One region of the Paenibacillus sp. FSL R5-192 genome, then DNA from elsewhere that is predicted to be linked to it. Evidence: predicted binding sites of a transcription regulator. Region 1 holds the regulator's gene; the other holds the start of a gene.
What was found. The regulator CtsR, encoded in region 1, represses protease genes until heat stress. The targets are predictions, from matches to a motif close to ATGGTCAATAAAGGTCAAACA.
Positions count from the first base shown of each region.

Region 2: the regulator CtsR is predicted to act here: its motif matches at 4,952-4,972, upstream of clpP (ATP-dependent Clp endopeptidase proteolytic subunit ClpP).

Region 1 covers NZ_ASPR01000017.1:55,174-63,562, forward strand. Annotated here, with positions in the region: gene radA (DNA repair protein RadA) at 11-1,378, opposite strand; gene C161_RS16705 (ATP-dependent Clp protease ATP-binding subunit) at 1,651-4,113, opposite strand; gene C161_RS16710 (protein arginine kinase) at 4,298-5,368, opposite strand; gene C161_RS16715 (UvrB/UvrC motif-containing protein) at 5,397-5,921, opposite strand; gene C161_RS16720 (CtsR family transcriptional regulator) at 5,953-6,414, opposite strand; gene C161_RS16725 (GNAT family N-acetyltransferase) at 6,876-8,051, opposite strand; rRNA gene rrf (5S ribosomal RNA) at 8,230-8,346, opposite strand.
Region 2 covers NZ_ASPR01000078.1:120,075-128,463, reverse strand. Annotated here, with positions in the region: gene C161_RS29370 (gluconeogenesis factor YvcK family protein) at 1-260, shown strand, start outside; gene whiA (DNA-binding protein WhiA) at 267-1,205, shown strand; gene C161_RS29360 (HPr family phosphocarrier protein) at 1,435-1,704, shown strand; gene C161_RS29355 (SIMPL domain-containing protein) at 1,861-2,613, shown strand; gene C161_RS29350 (stalk domain-containing protein) at 3,003-4,100, shown strand; gene clpP (ATP-dependent Clp endopeptidase proteolytic subunit ClpP) at 4,267-4,863, opposite strand; tRNA gene C161_RS29340 (tRNA-Arg) at 5,040-5,114, opposite strand; gene C161_RS29335 (sugar-binding transcriptional regulator) at 5,541-6,566, shown strand; gene gap (type I glyceraldehyde-3-phosphate dehydrogenase) at 6,674-7,681, shown strand; gene C161_RS29325 (phosphoglycerate kinase) at 7,833-8,389, shown strand, end outside.

The DNA.
Region 1 (8,389 bases):
GTTATGCCCCCTAATCTAAAGCAACCGCTAGTGCATCTGCCACGGTATTCACACCGATCAGTTGTATCCCGCGAGGATGTTTCCAGCCCTTTAAGCTTTTTTCTGGTAAAATGACTCGTTTGAAGCCCAGCTTTGCGGCTTCCTTCACTCGTTGTTCGGCCCGTGATACGGCTCGAACTTCACCTGTCAGACCGATCTCGCCAAAGATGACGTCATCCGGCTTGGTCGGCACATCTCTCAAACTGGATGCAATGCTTACGGCAACCGCCAAGTCTACAGCGGGCTCATCCAATCGTACTCCACCAGCCACGTTCAGATACGCATCCTGGGTCTGTAAAAACATGCCCATCCGTTTCTCCAGCACTGCAATGATCAGATTTAATCGATGCAGATCTACCCCTGTTGCCATACGGCGAGGAGAAGGAAAATGGGTCGTCGAGATCAACGCCTGTAATTCCACGAGTAGAGGACGTGTCCCCTCCATACTGGCAACTACCGTTGAACCTGCTACACCCAGTGGACGTTCCGACAAAAAGAGTTCGGACGGATTGCCCACCTCACGAAGTCCATCCTCGCCCATTTCAAAAATACCAATCTCATTGGTGGAACCAAAACGGTTCTTCACCGCACGCAGCAGGCGATACGTATGATGCCGTTCTCCTTCAAAATAAAGCACGCAATCCACCATATGTTCTAACATACGTGGACCAGCAATGGCACCTTCTTTGGTAACATGCCCCACAAGAACCGTTGCAATGCCTCTGCCTTTGGCAATCCGCATGAACCTTGACGTACATTCCCTTACCTGTGCAACACTACCAGGCGCACTGGTAACTTCGGGAAGATATACCGTCTGAATGGAGTCGATGACCAGAAAATGCGGCTGGATCTGATCCACCGCTTCCTCTACACGTTCCATATTGGTTTCACACAGTACATACAACTCGGCAGAGAGTGCCCCGAGACGGTCGGCCCGCAATTTGGTTTGCTTGACTGATTCCTCACCGGAAACATATAACACACGCAAACCCGAATGCGTCAAAGCATGGGACGTCTGCAACATCAACGTTGATTTACCAATACCCGGATCTCCGCCCACCAGAACGAGTGAACCCGGAACGATTCCGCCACCCAATACCCGGTTCAACTCTCCGATTCCAGTCTGTACACGCGGTTCCTGACCGCTATCTATATCTATGATAGGAAGCGGTTTATCTTTACTGTCAAACAGAGGAGAATTTCTCCCTTGTGTTTTGACCACCGTCTCTGTTTCTTCCACCATTGAATTCCATGACTGACAACCCGGACACTTACCGTACCACTTGGGGGCTTCATAGCCGCATTCCGTACATTGAAACTTGGTTTTAACTTTGGCCACTTCAGCACTCCTATAATTTAATTTTATAACAGCATTTTGCATTATTCGACGAATTTCACCCAAACTCCCTGACGTGCAGGGTTACTAAAAGTTTACCATTGTTTGAGATTTTTCGTAAAGGATTATCGCAAACTTTACACATGTTCCTGACATAATCATGTCCGTCTTCTGTCCAAAGTGCAAAAAATCCTCCCCGGCCGAAGCCGAGAAGGATTTGATTAAGGATTATGGATCAATACAAGCTGAAGTTTAACTCCAAAGCTTGCTAAATATTATTTAGTTTCGATTTCCTCATTGGACGGAACGACTACGTCTTTTTTCGTAACAGACAGTGCACCGTTCTCTTCGTCGATGAGCAATGAATCCCCTTTGGTTACGTTACCTGTGAGCAACTCTTCGGACAATTTGTCCTCGATATGCTTCTGGATCGCCCGACGAAGCGGACGCGCACCGTAAGCTGGATCAAAGCCTGACTTCGCAAGGAAAGACTTGGCATTGTCAGTGAGTTCGAAATCGACCTCATGTTCAAGCAGTCGTTTACGAAGTTCTTCACTCATAAGCGTAACAATTTCAGCGATGTGTTTTTCTTCAAGTGAGTGGAACACGATAATTTCATCAATCCGGTTAAGGAACTCTGGACGGAAGCTTTTCTTCAGCTCATCCATCACTTTCCCCTTCATGTTGTCATAATCTGCTCCTGCATCTACAACTGCAGTGAAGCCCAGTGTAGAGTTACGTTTGATCGCTTCGGCACCCACGTTGGATGTTAGAATGATCAGCGTATTGCGGAAGTCAACGACGCGACCTTTGGAATCCGTCAGACGACCATCCTCAAGCACTTGTAACAAGATATTGAATACTTCTGGATGTGCTTTCTCGATTTCATCGAGCAGGACTACGGAATATGGTTTGCGACGAACTTTCTCTGTCAGCTGGCCACCTTCTTCGTACCCAACATATCCTGGAGGCGCTCCGACAAGTCGGGAAGTCGAGTGCTTCTCACCATACTCGGACATATCAATCCGGATTACTGCATTTTCATCGCCGAACATCGCTTCAGCCAGAGCACGAGCAAGTTCTGTTTTACCTACCCCTGTAGGGCCGAGGAAAATGAATGAACCCATCGGACGTTTTGGATCTTTAAGTCCCGCACGAGCACGACGAACCGCACGGCTGACAGACTTCACTGCCTCATCCTGACCGATGACACGTTCATGTAGAATAGACTCCAGATTCATCAGACGCTGTGTCTCTTCTTCTTTCAGTTGGTTCACAGGGATTCCTGTCCAGCTGGCTACCACTTGTGCGATATCCTCAGGAGTAACCTCGGAATCGGTGCGACCTTGTTTCTCTTTCCACTGGTTCTTCGTTACATCCAGCTCTTCACGGATTTTTTGTTCCGTATCACGCAGAGCTGCTGCTTTTTCGAACTCCTGACTTTGAACTGCAGCGTCTTTTTCCTTACGGATATCTTCCAGACGGCTTTCCAGTTGTTTCAGGTTTGGTGGGATCGTGTAAGAGTTCAATCTTACTTTGGAACCCGCTTCATCAATCAGGTCAATCGCTTTATCTGGCAGGAAACGGTCTGTAATGTAACGGTCAGACAGTTTAACGGCCTGCACAATTGCTTCGTCCGTAATTTTCACGCGGTGATGCGCCTCATAACGGTCACGCAAGCCGTGCAAGATTTGAATCGCTTCTTCTGGAGAAGGCTGATCTACAGTAATCGGTTGGAAACGACGCTCAAGCGCTGCATCCTTCTCGATGTATTTACGATATTCATCCAGTGTTGTCGCACCGATACATTGCAATTCTCCACGAGCCAGAGCCGGTTTCAAAATGTTAGAAGCATCGATGGCACCTTCAGCCCCGCCTGCGCCAATCAAGGTATGCAATTCGTCGATAAACAGGACAATGTTACCTGCTTGGCGAATCTCATCCATGATTTTTTTCAGACGATCTTCGAACTCACCACGATATTTGGTTCCAGCGACTACTGAACCCATATCCAGGGTCATTACACGTTTGTCGCGCAATGTTTCCGGAATCTCATTTGCAATGATTTTTTGTGCAAGGCCTTCAGCAATCGCTGTTTTACCTACACCTGGCTCACCGATCAATACCGGGTTGTTCTTCGTACGACGGCTGAGCACCTGGATGACACGTTCAATTTCTTTACTACGTCCAATGACCGGGTCAAGGTTATTCTCTCTGGCGTATGCCGTGAGGTCACGTGCCAGACTGTCCAGCGTTGGTGTGCTGACATTGGCAGGTGTGCCATTATGGCTGGATACAGCTTCACTGCTGCCAAGCAATTGCAACACTTGTTGCCGTGCTTTGTTCAGACTAATTCCCAGGTTATTGAGCACACGTGCTGCAACACCCTCGCCTTCACGAATCAATCCAAGCAGGATATGCTCTGTGCCTACATAAGTGTGGCCCAATTTACGAGCTTCATCCATAGACAGTTCAATTACTTTTTTCGCACGTGGCGTATATGCAATGTTGGTAGGTTGCTCTTGGCCACGGCCAATCAGCGTTTCTACTTCATCCTGAATTTTTTCCAATCCGAGTCCCAGGCCGATCAGTGCTTTGGCTGCGATGCCTTCGCCTTCACGAATGAGGCCGAGCAAAATATGCTCAGTACCGATGTTATTATGACCGAGACGGACAGCTTCTTCCTGCGCGAGTGCGAGCACCTTTTGGGCCCGTTCCGTAAATCTTCCAAACATCATATCTCCTGCACCTCCATGGTTTTGGATAAAACGAGGTCATGTAATGAAATAACCGTCGTATTCTTCATATCATTTTTGTTTGCAGCCGTGCTGCGAATAAAGTCATTTGGCATTTGTACATGCCTTATTATATAAAAGCCGCAATGCGGCATGAAACCATAATTCAATACTATATCAGGCTAAACTAGGACTGCTTCGCTGCATTGATCGTATCACGAATCAACTGAGCACGGTATATGTCACGCTCATCTGTGCGCATATCTTCCCCGAATGTTTTCTGCAAAAATCCCGGCTGTGTCATCACATTCAACTCATTCATTACCGTGATGGACAGTCCATCCAACAATCCGAGATCCACCCCAAGGCGTACATCCGATAAGCGCTGTGCAGCTTCCTTGGAATCAACAATAGCTGCATGAGACAATATGCCATAAGAACGCATGACCCGATCCGTAATCCGAAGTCTGGAGTCGGTAATTAACCGTTCTCTCGCTGTACGTTCATGACCAATCATCTGTAACACAACACCATGCAGGTTCTCAATGACTTCCTGTTCGGTCTGTCCCAATGTAATCTGATTCGAGATCTGGAACAGGTTACCCATCGCCTCGCTACCTTCACCGTATATTCCTCTTACCGTCAATCCCACTTGGGAAACTGCGGTTAGAATACGGCCTATCTGTTGCGTCATCACCAGGGCAGGCAAGTGCATCATAACCGATGCTCTGACACCTGTACCTACATTAGTAGGACAGCTGGTTAAGTATCCTCTGCGATCATCAAAAGCATAATCCACATGCGCTTCAAAAGCATCATCTATTGCGGAAGCTTTCTCCCAGGCTTCTTTCACCTGGAACCCCGGATAGAGGCACTGGATACGAAGATGATCCTCTTCGTTAATCATAATACTGACTGACTCATCCTCACTGAGAATAACCGCACCATTCCTGGATTCATTCGCAAGACTTGGACTGATGAGATGTTTCTCCACCAGCACCCGTTTGTCGAGTTCGTCAATATCGATCAGATCCAACGTATGAAAATCCCCAAAGGCATGAACGTCATCGTATTGAAGTACTTCGCTCAGCTTATTCAGCACCTCTTCCGATTGCTCATTGGAAGCCAGCATCGGAAACGGAACATGCTGAAGGTTGCGTGCAATCCGGACACGGCTGCTAATGACAATTTCGGAATCAGCCGCATCACTGCGCATCCAGTCGCTGAGCGCCTTCTCTGTAAAGCGCAGATTAGGCATTACGCATCCCTCCTACTCATGACAAACTTTACTCCTGAGCTATTCCTTTTTCAAGTCCTCTGATCTGGTCACGGATCTGAGCCGCCTCTTCAAATTCCTCTTGTGCGATGCTCTCTTGGAGCTCACGCTTCAGATCAGCAATTTGCCGTTTCACCTTGATGCGACCACCAGCTCGTGCAGGCACTTTGCCTACATGGGACGTATTACCATGAACCCGCTTGAACAAAGGATCCAGACGACTGTCAAAATATTTATAACATGAACTGCAGCCGAACCGGCCTATCTTACTAAATTGTGCGTACGTCATACCACACTCTTCACATTGAAGAGCTTTTGCAGGTGGTGTTCCTGCCGATCCACTTTTGCCGGCTGGATCAAAATCAAGCAATCCTGACAACAAGTTGTGAATGGAAAACCCACCTGCTGTTCCAGGGATCATTTCCCCTTTTTCACGGGCACATGACTCACAAATATGGAATTCCGTCTTCTCTCCATTTACGATCTTCGTAAAATGAAGTGTCGCCGGACGTTTATTGCATTCTTGGCACAGCATATTGATGTACCTCCTTTGACCCCGATAGTTTTCATTTACCGAGCAAAGATATTAACATCGCCTTCAACATTCTGGCACGAATTTGATCCCGGTAAGGAAGTTTGACCAATATAACCTCTCTAGATACAGCAGCTCGCATCAACCCGGCTTCCCGCTTGTTCAAGAAGCGCGCTTCTTCCAATTGATAGATCAGACCTTCGGCAGCTGTCTGCCCGATCTCTTCACCAATACTATGGTGCAAATGATTATGCAGAGCTGATTGGGCCGGTAATTCAATGCGCTGTATGCGAACATAACCACCACCGCCGCGTTTACTCTCTACCAGGTATCCCTTCTCGAGTGTAAAACGTGTGCTGATGACATAATTGATCTGGGAAGGTACACATGAGAATTGATCTGCCAGATCATTACGCTGAATTTCAACCATTCCTTCGGGACTTTCATGCAAAATACTCTTCAGATATCGTTCGATAATATCAGAGATATTACGCATCCAATCATCCTCCACTGTCTGAAACGTTAAGTCAATAAGGACCCACACGCCCCCACAGAGTACACCTTCTCTACCCATTTAACCAATCATGGAAACAGCGAATCTTGCTTCCACAGGTGCCAACAGGAGAGCGAAGGAAGCACGAAGGTCCTTTAATATTCCCTTGATCCTCCGATGAAATGAATCCCGTATATTGGCGATCATGCATCAGATTGTAGAAAGAAAGCTACTTAAGTATTAAACCTTTAGTTGACTTTGACTTTCTTTGACTTTATAACCATTATAGCATATTTTGTGGTTTTGCCAAGTGGGGTCACTATTCATTTTTTACGATTTTACACGAAATATTCCCCAGACACAAAAAAACCTCCCCAAAATTGCTGGAGAAGTCCATTTGTCTTTCAATCACGCCGTATTTCTATATAAGCTAATCAAGTTAAATGGAGCAGTGGGAATAGTCATCAGAAGAAATCGAGCAAATAGGTTTCCCGTTCAGGAATCGCTTGTTCCAAAGCCTTGATTGCTGTGTTCGGTCCGTGAATTCTTCCGATTCGTGCCATTTCCGTTGGTCTGCGATATCCCATGAGCACCGCGGTAAGGGATTGAATATCCACCTTAATGATCTGATCATCAGTAATTGGCTCCGATGTTTTCCATATGGACGCTGTTCCGTTCATTGCTACGTTTAATTGCCATACCCCTTCATTCCATGGAGCGTGGGCATCCTCTACCTGAAGTACAATCTGCACCGGTGAGTCCTGGCTTGCAAATGGATACTGGGATATAAACTGCTCTACACTAACGATACGCGCCATAAAATAAGGTACAATCTCCTGCTGAATCCGTGGGTTATCCAATTGGAAGGCAAGCGTATCACTGGCAGGCGCCTGCAACGTAACTTCCTGGATCATGGAATCATGGTTAGCAATAAAGGTCCACAGCCCTTGCCTAGCCTCTTCATTCAGATAGATGATCTCTTTAATGGTAAACTTATTTTCCTTAACCTCATATAAAAGATAACCTTGTGCTGCATCAGCTTCATCGTAATATACAGCCTTCTGGCTGGTCCCATTAACAAGAACTGAATTCTCCCACCTTTCATCATCCCGGACCAGAGTTCCGTTATAACGCTCAGCATAAGCACTGTATACTTCCTTTAATATGCTGAGGCCTGGATCCCCACGCCGAATTGTTCCAGGTGTCGCTTTTTTCGAAGGCAAATGAGCTGTAGGTACTTTATAACGTTTAAATTCAACATACGTCTCCCATCCATACTTCCGATAGAAACCAAAAGAAAATGGATGCAAGAATGATATGCTCTGTTTGTTACGATTCATTTCTTCCAACGCATGCTTCAGCAGACCCGCTACCCAGCCTTTGCGTCTATACTCTGGCCAGGTGGCAACACCCGCAATACCGCCCATCTCGAACGATCTGCCATGAATATAGGTTTGAAAAGGAATGATGTGAAGTTTGGCTCCTAGCTGCCCGTCCTCATATACACCCCATATATCCTGTGACGAAAATTGACTCCGCCGTTTTTCTTTCTGTTCTTCACTCATTACTACTTGAAAAGCATATTCGGAGAGTGCCATCGCCGGTTCAAAATCATCTACCGTCAATTTCTGAATTTCCATGTTGTCCTACACCCCATTCGCTAGAGTTATATCAATCCAAATCATGGCCTGATATCTGATATATGTACCCCTTAGAGTGTGTCAGAGGATTCTTACAAAGTCAAATAAGAGATGCTTCCGCATCCCCTAAAATAAACAAATAAAAACCACCACCGAATAACATCGGCAGTGGTTCTTCGCTTGGCGGCGTCCTACTCTCCCAGGACCCTGCGGTCCAAGTACCATCGGCGCTAGAGGGCTTAACGGTCGTGTTCGGGATGGGTACGTGTGGAACCCCTCCGCCATCGCCACCAAACGCATAGCATAGCTTACATTCAGAGATCGTTCTCTGAAAACTA
Region 2 (8,389 bases), on a different contig from region 1:
CGGTACACGAGCATATAGGTCATCAGCTCTTCGACTATGTTATCGTAAATAATGGTGATATTCCGCTGCAAGTGCAAAATAAGTATGCGGAAAAAGGAGCAAAACCGGTTGTACTGGATATGAATGTACTCGAAAGTGCCGGTTATCAGGTGGTTGCAGATACCCTTGTTCTGTTCAAAACCTATCTGCGTCATGATGCTGACAAGTTAAGTCATCACATCTACCAACTGGTACAAAATTGGATGTTACGGAAGAGGTGAAGTCCCATGTCGTTTGCAGCACAGACCAAAAAAGAATTAACCATGATCGAGAGCGAACCGTGCTGCGAAAAGGCGGAACTTTCAGCCCTCATCCGTATGCTTGGTGCAGTGCAGTTATCGAATAAAAAAGTGATCTTGGATATTTCGACGGAGAATGCCGCGATTGCAAGACGGGCATACTCTCTGCTTAAAAAGCATTTTCAAGTGCATACGGAATTACTGGTCCGCAAAAAAATGCGGCTGAAAAAGAACAATGTATATATTGTTCGTATTCCAACCATGGTACAGGAGATTCTCAATAGTCTTCATATTGTATCTGAGGGCTTTCTCTTTACCCCAGGGATCAGTACGGAATTGTTTCAACAAAACTGTTGTAAACGGGCCTATCTTCGCGGTGCATTTCTGGCCGGTGGATCGGTTAATAATCCGGAAGGTTCCTCGTACCATCTGGAGATTGCGTCCATGTATGAAGAGCACTGTCAGGCACTGGTTGACCTGGCCAATGAATTTCATCTGAATGCCCGGTGTATAGAACGGAAAAAAGGATTCATCCTATACATTAAGGAAGGCGAGAAAATCATTGAGCTGCTCAGCATCATTGGTGCTCATCAGGCCTTGTTCAAGTTTGAAGACGTACGGATTATGCGCGACATGCGTAACTCCGTTAATCGGATTGTCAATTGTGAGACCGCCAACCTGAATAAGACCATCGGAGCGGCGGTGAGGCAAATCGATAATATCCGGTTGTTACAAAAGGAAGTTGGTCTGGAATCTTTGCCTGAGAAGCTTCGCGAAGTGGCGGAAGTTCGACTCGCTCATCCGGATATCAACTTGAAGGAAGTTGGCGAGCTCCTTAAAGGTACAGTCAGCAAGTCGGGAGTGAACCATCGGCTTCGTAAAATTGATGAGCTGGCTGAGAAAGTACGCACAGAACGTTATGGTTAAGACGGAGTAGGGTAAAGTAACAAGGTCGGGAAAGTCAGCCGTTAAGGATCTGGGAGACTCACTTAGGTCATTGGATGCGCTGTGCAAAAGATGAAATTAGGGCAAGATAATGTCCTCCAAAGCACCCTGAGTTTTTTCTTCTAGTGTCCTGCACGGGTTAATGGTATAATGTTGTATAAATATAATTGTGTATTTAATGTCCAGATTTCATAATAGGGGGTAAGTTTCCATGACAAAGCACCCGGTAGTTGTCCGTTTGAAAACGGGTCTCCATGCCAGACCTGCGGCACTGTTCGTTCAAGAAGCGAATAAGTACTCGTCTGAAGTGTTCGTCGAGAAGGACGACAAAAAAGTTAATGCAAAAAGTATCATGGGGATCATGAGCCTTGCAATTAGCACAGGTACGGAAATCCAGATTAGTGCAGAAGGCGCGGATGCCGAACAGGCTGTAAACGCTTTAGTTAGTCTGGTAAGCAAGGAAGAGCTCGAAAACCAATAAGATATGATCAATCTAATGAAGAAGTCCCGAAAGGGGCTTTTTTGTGTTTTTCACGTTTATGCTATCGTCAAGTGCAACATTATGGAATTTGTCCCGTCTGTTAAGGTATCAAATCGTTTAAAGTTTGAGATGTTAACACATAAGGAGGCTATCGTGATGGGTAAACAATGGATGAAACCGTTTGGTGCGGTGCTGGTGGCAAGTACGTTGCTTATTGGAGGAACAGCATGGGTTGCACCAGGTAACTATGCTTACGCTGCAGAGGTTCAGGGTGTACAACAGAATGTGATTAATGTTGTGGGTAAAGGTGAGATTCAGGTGAAGCCTGATATCGCTTATCTGTCCATTGGTGTGAACAGTACTGCAGAGACAGCTGCATCTGCTCAAAAAGCGAATGCTGCCAAAGTTCAAAAGGTATCCAACTTGCTGAAGAATACGTGGAAGATCAGTGCAGACGACATTCAAACGAGTCAGTTCTCTGTACAACCCAACTATACGTATAGCGAAAAAGACGGACAACAAATTAAAGGATATACAGCGCATCATACGCTGACAGTCACATATCGTCAGATGGATAAGATTGGCGAGTTGCTCGATGCTGCTTCGGGTGCGGGTGCCAACAATATTGAAAACGTGCGCTTTACTGTAGAAAATCCGGAAAGTTATGAGTCCCAAGTGATTGAAAAAGCTGTTGCCAATGCAGATGTGAAAGCGGGCGCCATTGCAAAAGCAGTTAAACGTCAACTGGGTGCTGTTCTTTCCGTGAGCCAAGGTGATGCCAATGTGCCTGTATTCTATGCAAGCGAGGCGTTGATGTCCAAAGCACAAGATACAGCAGGTGGCACTGAGATTGAAACAGGCCAGGTTAAAGTAAGCACAATCCTGAATATCACGTATGAAATGAAATAAACAAGAGTGAACTAAGGATTGTAAGCTCAAGTAACCTTTATAAGTGTCATTTGAAGGGTACAACGAAATAATGACAAAGACTTTGTCCTGTGGACAGAGTCTTTTTTTGTTGGAAAAGCAAACTTTGATGAAGTTAGATAGGAGGGAACTTTATTCGAAGCAACATGAAATGTTGTATATTGGTATCTTTTTTGTATAGTTGTTCGTGACAAAAAGGTCATATCCCCATATATTTTCCTACTGATATTCATCAACATTGTAACTCGAGCTGTAAACCTTTCCGAAATCGGGTTAATTATAATAGAGAGGTGAGCGTATGAGATATGCGATCAGGTCAGGATTACATACGCAATGATCCCTAATTGTGAATTCGGAGAGGAGTTTTATATATGACATCATGGAAAAAATGGACAAGTGCATTGCTCGCAGCAGGAATTATTGTAGGTAGCGGTTCGGTGTGGCAGGACAGTTCGGTTCAGGCGGCATCGGTATCCTCGAAAGTGACAACCACAGCTGAGGTGACCCTGAAGTCGGGTGGAAAAACACTGACTCAAAAAGGACTTCTTCAAGGTGGTTCAACTTGGGTATCTCTTACGGCAGTTAAAGATGTGGCAGGTGGAACGCTGAAATATGATGCGAAAACCAAAGAGTACGCTTTGACAGCAGCCAATAACACAATGACGATCAGCCTATTGGATGGCGAGCCGAGTGTTCGAATTAACAACTATTATCCTCAAGTGGACGCAAAGCTGATCAACGGCAGATTATATATCCCATTCTCGGCAATGAGAGATTATCTGGGTGTACAGGGGAATTGGGATAGCAAAACCAAAACGTTGACACTCAGCAAGGTGAAACAAAATAACGTTAAAATTAAAGCGGCAACAGTTAATGTCACTGTGAAAAATGCTGAAGTAGATGTTCAATATCCACAGGTGAGTGGACTTGCCAGCAAAGAAGCTGAAGCGGCGATCAATAAAGTGCTGAAAGACGAAGTGGATGCGTATGTAGCTGACTTCAAGAAACAGACATCTGAATTCGGCGGTGCAACAGCCAACCGTCCATATGCATTTGAGAGCTCCTATGTAGTGACGTACAACGAAAAAGGCGTGCTGGGACTCATTACACAACGATATGAGGATTATGCTGGCGCTCATGGCATGACATACCGTACGGGACACACCTTTGCACTGGACACAGGCAAGGAGCTTACGTTAGATGATGTGCTGCAAAATAACAAAACGATGCGCGAGACGTTGAGTAAAAAAGTGGGTGAGCAACTGAAAGGCCGCGGTGGATACCTCGACGGATACAAAGGGCTGAATAAAGATCAAGATTTCTATGTGACACCAACGGGTGTAGTTGTGTTCTTCCAGTTGTATGAGTATACGGCGTACGCAGAAGGATTCCCTGAAATGCCATTTACGTATAAAGAGCTTCTCCCTAAAGGCACAGAACCTTTCAGTAATGTATCTGGAACCAAATAAAGAATCATTATTGTGCACTCTTAAGTTTTCTTCCTTATAAAATGAAAAAAGAAGCCCCCATCATGATTATGATGAGGGCTTCTTCTCGTATAGACAACACAATTATATGTTGCTGATTACGTAGGTGTTGATTATGTTAACGCATAGACCGTGGTCTACGTCACACTTAGATGCCTTGTGATCCTACGTTTTCGATGACTTTATCAATGATACCGTAATCGGCGGCTTCAGCAGCACTCATGAAGTAGTCACGATCTGTATCTTTCTCAATCCGCTCTAGCGGTTGACCTGAACGCTCAGAGATGATGCGGTTCAAGGTATCACGCATTTTCAGGATGCGACGAGCACGGATTTCGATGTCAGAAGCCTGACCTTGTGCACCACCAAGTGGTTGGTGAATCATAATTTCACTGTTTGGTAATGCAAAACGTTTACCTTTTGCACCGGCATTCAACAAGAATGCACCCATGGAAGCCGCCATACCTACACAGATGGTAGATACATCCGGTTTGATGAATTGCATTGTATCGTAAATCGCCATACCGGCTGTAATCGATCCGCCTGGGCTGTTGATGTATAAGTGAATGTCTTTCTCCGGATCTTCCGCAGCCAGGAACAACATCTGTGCCATAATGGCATTAGCCACTACGTCATTAACATCGCTACCAAGGAAAATAATACGATCCTTCAGCAATCTGGAGTAGATGTCGTAGGCGCGCTCACCCCGGTTGCTCTGTTCAACGACCATTGGAATAAAACTCACGTGAAAAACCTCCTTGGAATGTAAATGTTATTGGTGTTTATACTTAAACTGTTACCGTATTACCCACATAATAAACAATTCCAAACAAAAAGTCAAAGAAAGTCAAACTAACTTGCAAAAAAAAGAAACCTTTCCGGTTTCATTGGTTAAATGGGTTATGAGCTGTTAAATAAAAATGGCGCGCCCGCCAAGAATCGAACTTGGATCTCAGGCTTCGGAGGCCTACGTCATATCCATTGGACCACGGGCGCACATTATGTGACAGCAATAATGATTATAGCTCATGAAATATTTAATTGCAAGCAGTTCGTTGTGGTATTGGTTTGGATTAACCTAAAAATGATCATGATGAAGAAGAGTGGATAAAGAGTGCATTTAAGTAAATGCTATTAGAGGTTTTGGACATGCCGTATGAAATGTGATTCTGAGCGATATGTAGATTGAATTCATTTGTTTCTTCTATATATGGTATGCGTGAGCTAGTCCTAGATCATGGAAGTCTAAGATTGTGAAAATAGGCGCGTACAAACGCTGCATGCGTGTCGAAATAACACGTTGAAACACTTGCATGTCACGTCAGTTTTAGGTAGAATAGACGTGGGACTTAAAAAGTTAACCCGGGACGTTTTAGGGCCACGAAAGAGAGCTTAGAACGAGAACTTGCGGGAGTGGAAAGCATGCGAACGATTTTAGAAGTACAAAAGCAGCTTCTGCCTGATCTCATGGATATCTTGAAAAAGAGGTATACGATTCTGCAACAGATCATGTTATCGGATGTGATCGGACGGAGAACGTTAGCTAATTCCATGCAGATGACCGAGCGGGTTCTGAGGGCTGAGACCGATCTGTTAAAGGCTCAGGGACTTATTGAAATTGACAGTGCAGGAATGAAGATCAGCGAGGCAGGGTATGATTTGCTGCAGCAGTTAGAGCCCGTAGCCAAAGAGCTGTTCGGATTATCCGAGCTGGAAGAGCGCATCAAGCAAGCCTACGGTCTGCAAAAGGTAGTTGTGGTTCCTGGCGATTCGGACGTTTCTCCATTTGCCAAAAGGGAACTGGGCAGAGCCGGAGCGAAGGCTCTCGGCAATATCATGAGTGACAACGACGTTGTCGCCGTTACTGGTGGTTCAACAACGGCCGAAGTCGCAGAACAACTAAATCCGCCAACATCGCTCAAAGGTGTCTGGTTCGTACCGGCACGCGGTGGACTTGGAGAAAGCCTTGAAATTCAGGCTAATACGATCGCATCCACAATGGCAAAACGGGTAGGGGCGCAATACAAACTCCTGCATGTACCGGATTTGCTCAGTGATCATGCCTATGAATCATTAATCCAGGACCCTAGTGTTCAGGAGATTCTGCAGCTGATCAGGCAATCACGGATTGTTATTCATGGAATTGGTGATGCCGTAGAGATGGCCAAAAGACGCAAACTTGCGACGGAGATTATAGATGAACTTCAGGAGCAAGGGGCCGTATCTGAATCTTTCGGTTATTACTTTAATGATCAGGGTAAGGTGGTACATACCATGCTTACACTGGGTATGCGACTTCAGGATATTGAACGAACCGATGTTGTGATTGGAATTGCAGGTGGCAAAAGCAAAGCTGCTGCTATACATTCCGTGTTACGATTTGGTCAGGAAGATATTCTGATTATTGATGAGGCTGCTGCCGAAGTCATCGTTGCTGAAATGGAATAAGGTTTTACTTTGCATCACAACTATTGTTGTCTTGACGGACTTCACCGTCTGTCTTGAATATATAAGTTTCATAAAAAAATTAATCAAAACTTGGGAGGAACTTACTCATGATTAAAGTAGGTATTAACGGTTTTGGACGTATTGGACGCTTGGCATTCCGCCGTATTCAAAATGTAGCAGGCATCGAGGTAGTAGCAATCAACGACTTGACTGACGCTAAAATGCTCGCTCATTTGCTCAAATATGATACAACTCAAGGTCGCTTCGATGGCGATGTTGAAGTACACGATGGCTTCTTCAAAGTGAACGGCAAAGAAGTTAAAGTATTGGCTAACCGTAACCCGGAAGAACTTCCTTGGGGCGACCTGGGCGTAGATATCGTTCTGGAATGTACCGGTTTCTTCACAACTAAAGAAGCAGCTGAGAAACACTTGAAAGGTGGAGCTAAGAAAGTTGTTATCTCCGCACCAGCTACTGGCGACATGAAAACCATCGTTTACAACGTAAACCATGAAATCCTCGACGGTACTGAAACTGTAATCTCCGGCGCATCTTGCACAACAAACTGCCTGGCACCTATGGCAAAAACACTGCAAGACAAATTCGGAATCGTTCAAGGTTTGATGACTACAATTCACGCTTACACTGGCGACCAAAACACGTTGGATGCTCCACACCCTAAAGGTGACTTCCGTCGTGCTCGCGCAGCAGCTGAAAACATCATCCCTAACACAACTGGTGCTGCTAAAGCAATCGGTCTGGTAATCCCAGAACTGCAAGGCATCCTTGATGGTGCAGCTCAACGTGTACCAGTAGCTACTGGTTCCCTGACTGAGCTCGTAACTGTTCTGAACAAAAAAGTAACTGCTGAAGAAGTTAACGCAGCTATGCAAGAAGCTTCCGATCCAGAAACTTTCGGATACACAGAAGACGAAATCGTATCTTCCGATATCCAAGGAATCACTTTCGGTTCCCTGTTTGATGCAACTCAAACTAAAGTTCTGACTGTTGGCGACCAACAATTGGTTAAAACTGTAGCTTGGTATGACAATGAAATGTCCTACACTGCACAATTGGTTCGCACTTTGGAGCACTTTGCAAAAATGATTAAGTAATATCTGTAATAACATAGAGCGGAAACAGATGCTATATTGTTTCCGCTCTTTATATATCTACATTTTGCAAATTTCTCAAAAACACCAGGATTGACGAGGGATTTTAGCTCTTGATTGGTCCACCAAATACATGGGTGCGGAGGAAATACAGATGAACAAAAAAAGTGTACGCGATATCGAATTGACAGGAAAACGGGCTTTTGTCCGTGTAGATTTCAATGTGCCGCTCGAAGATGGTAAAATTACAGATGACAAACGTATTCGTGCAACGCTTCCTACAATCAACTTCTTGATTGAAAAAGGCGCTAAAGTCATTTTGGCAAGCCACATGGGTCGTCCTAACGGCGAAGTGGTTGAATCCTTGCGTTTGACTCCAGCAGCTGAGCGTTTGTCTGAATTGCTTGGTAAAACAGTTGTTAAAGCTGACGATTCTGTTGGTGACGCTGTTAAAGCTCAAATCGCTGAACTGAACAACGGTGACGTATTGTTGCTTGAAAACGTTCGTTTCCACGCAGGCGAAGAGAAAAACGATCCGGAACTGGCAAAACAATTTGCTGAACTGGCTGACGTTTTCGTTAATGATGCGTTTGGCGCGGCTCACAGAGCACATGCTTCGACTGAAGGAATCGCTCACTTGCTTCCAGCAGTGTCCGGTTTGTTGATGGAGAAAGAACTTGAAGTGTTGGGTAAAGCAATCTCCAACCCTGA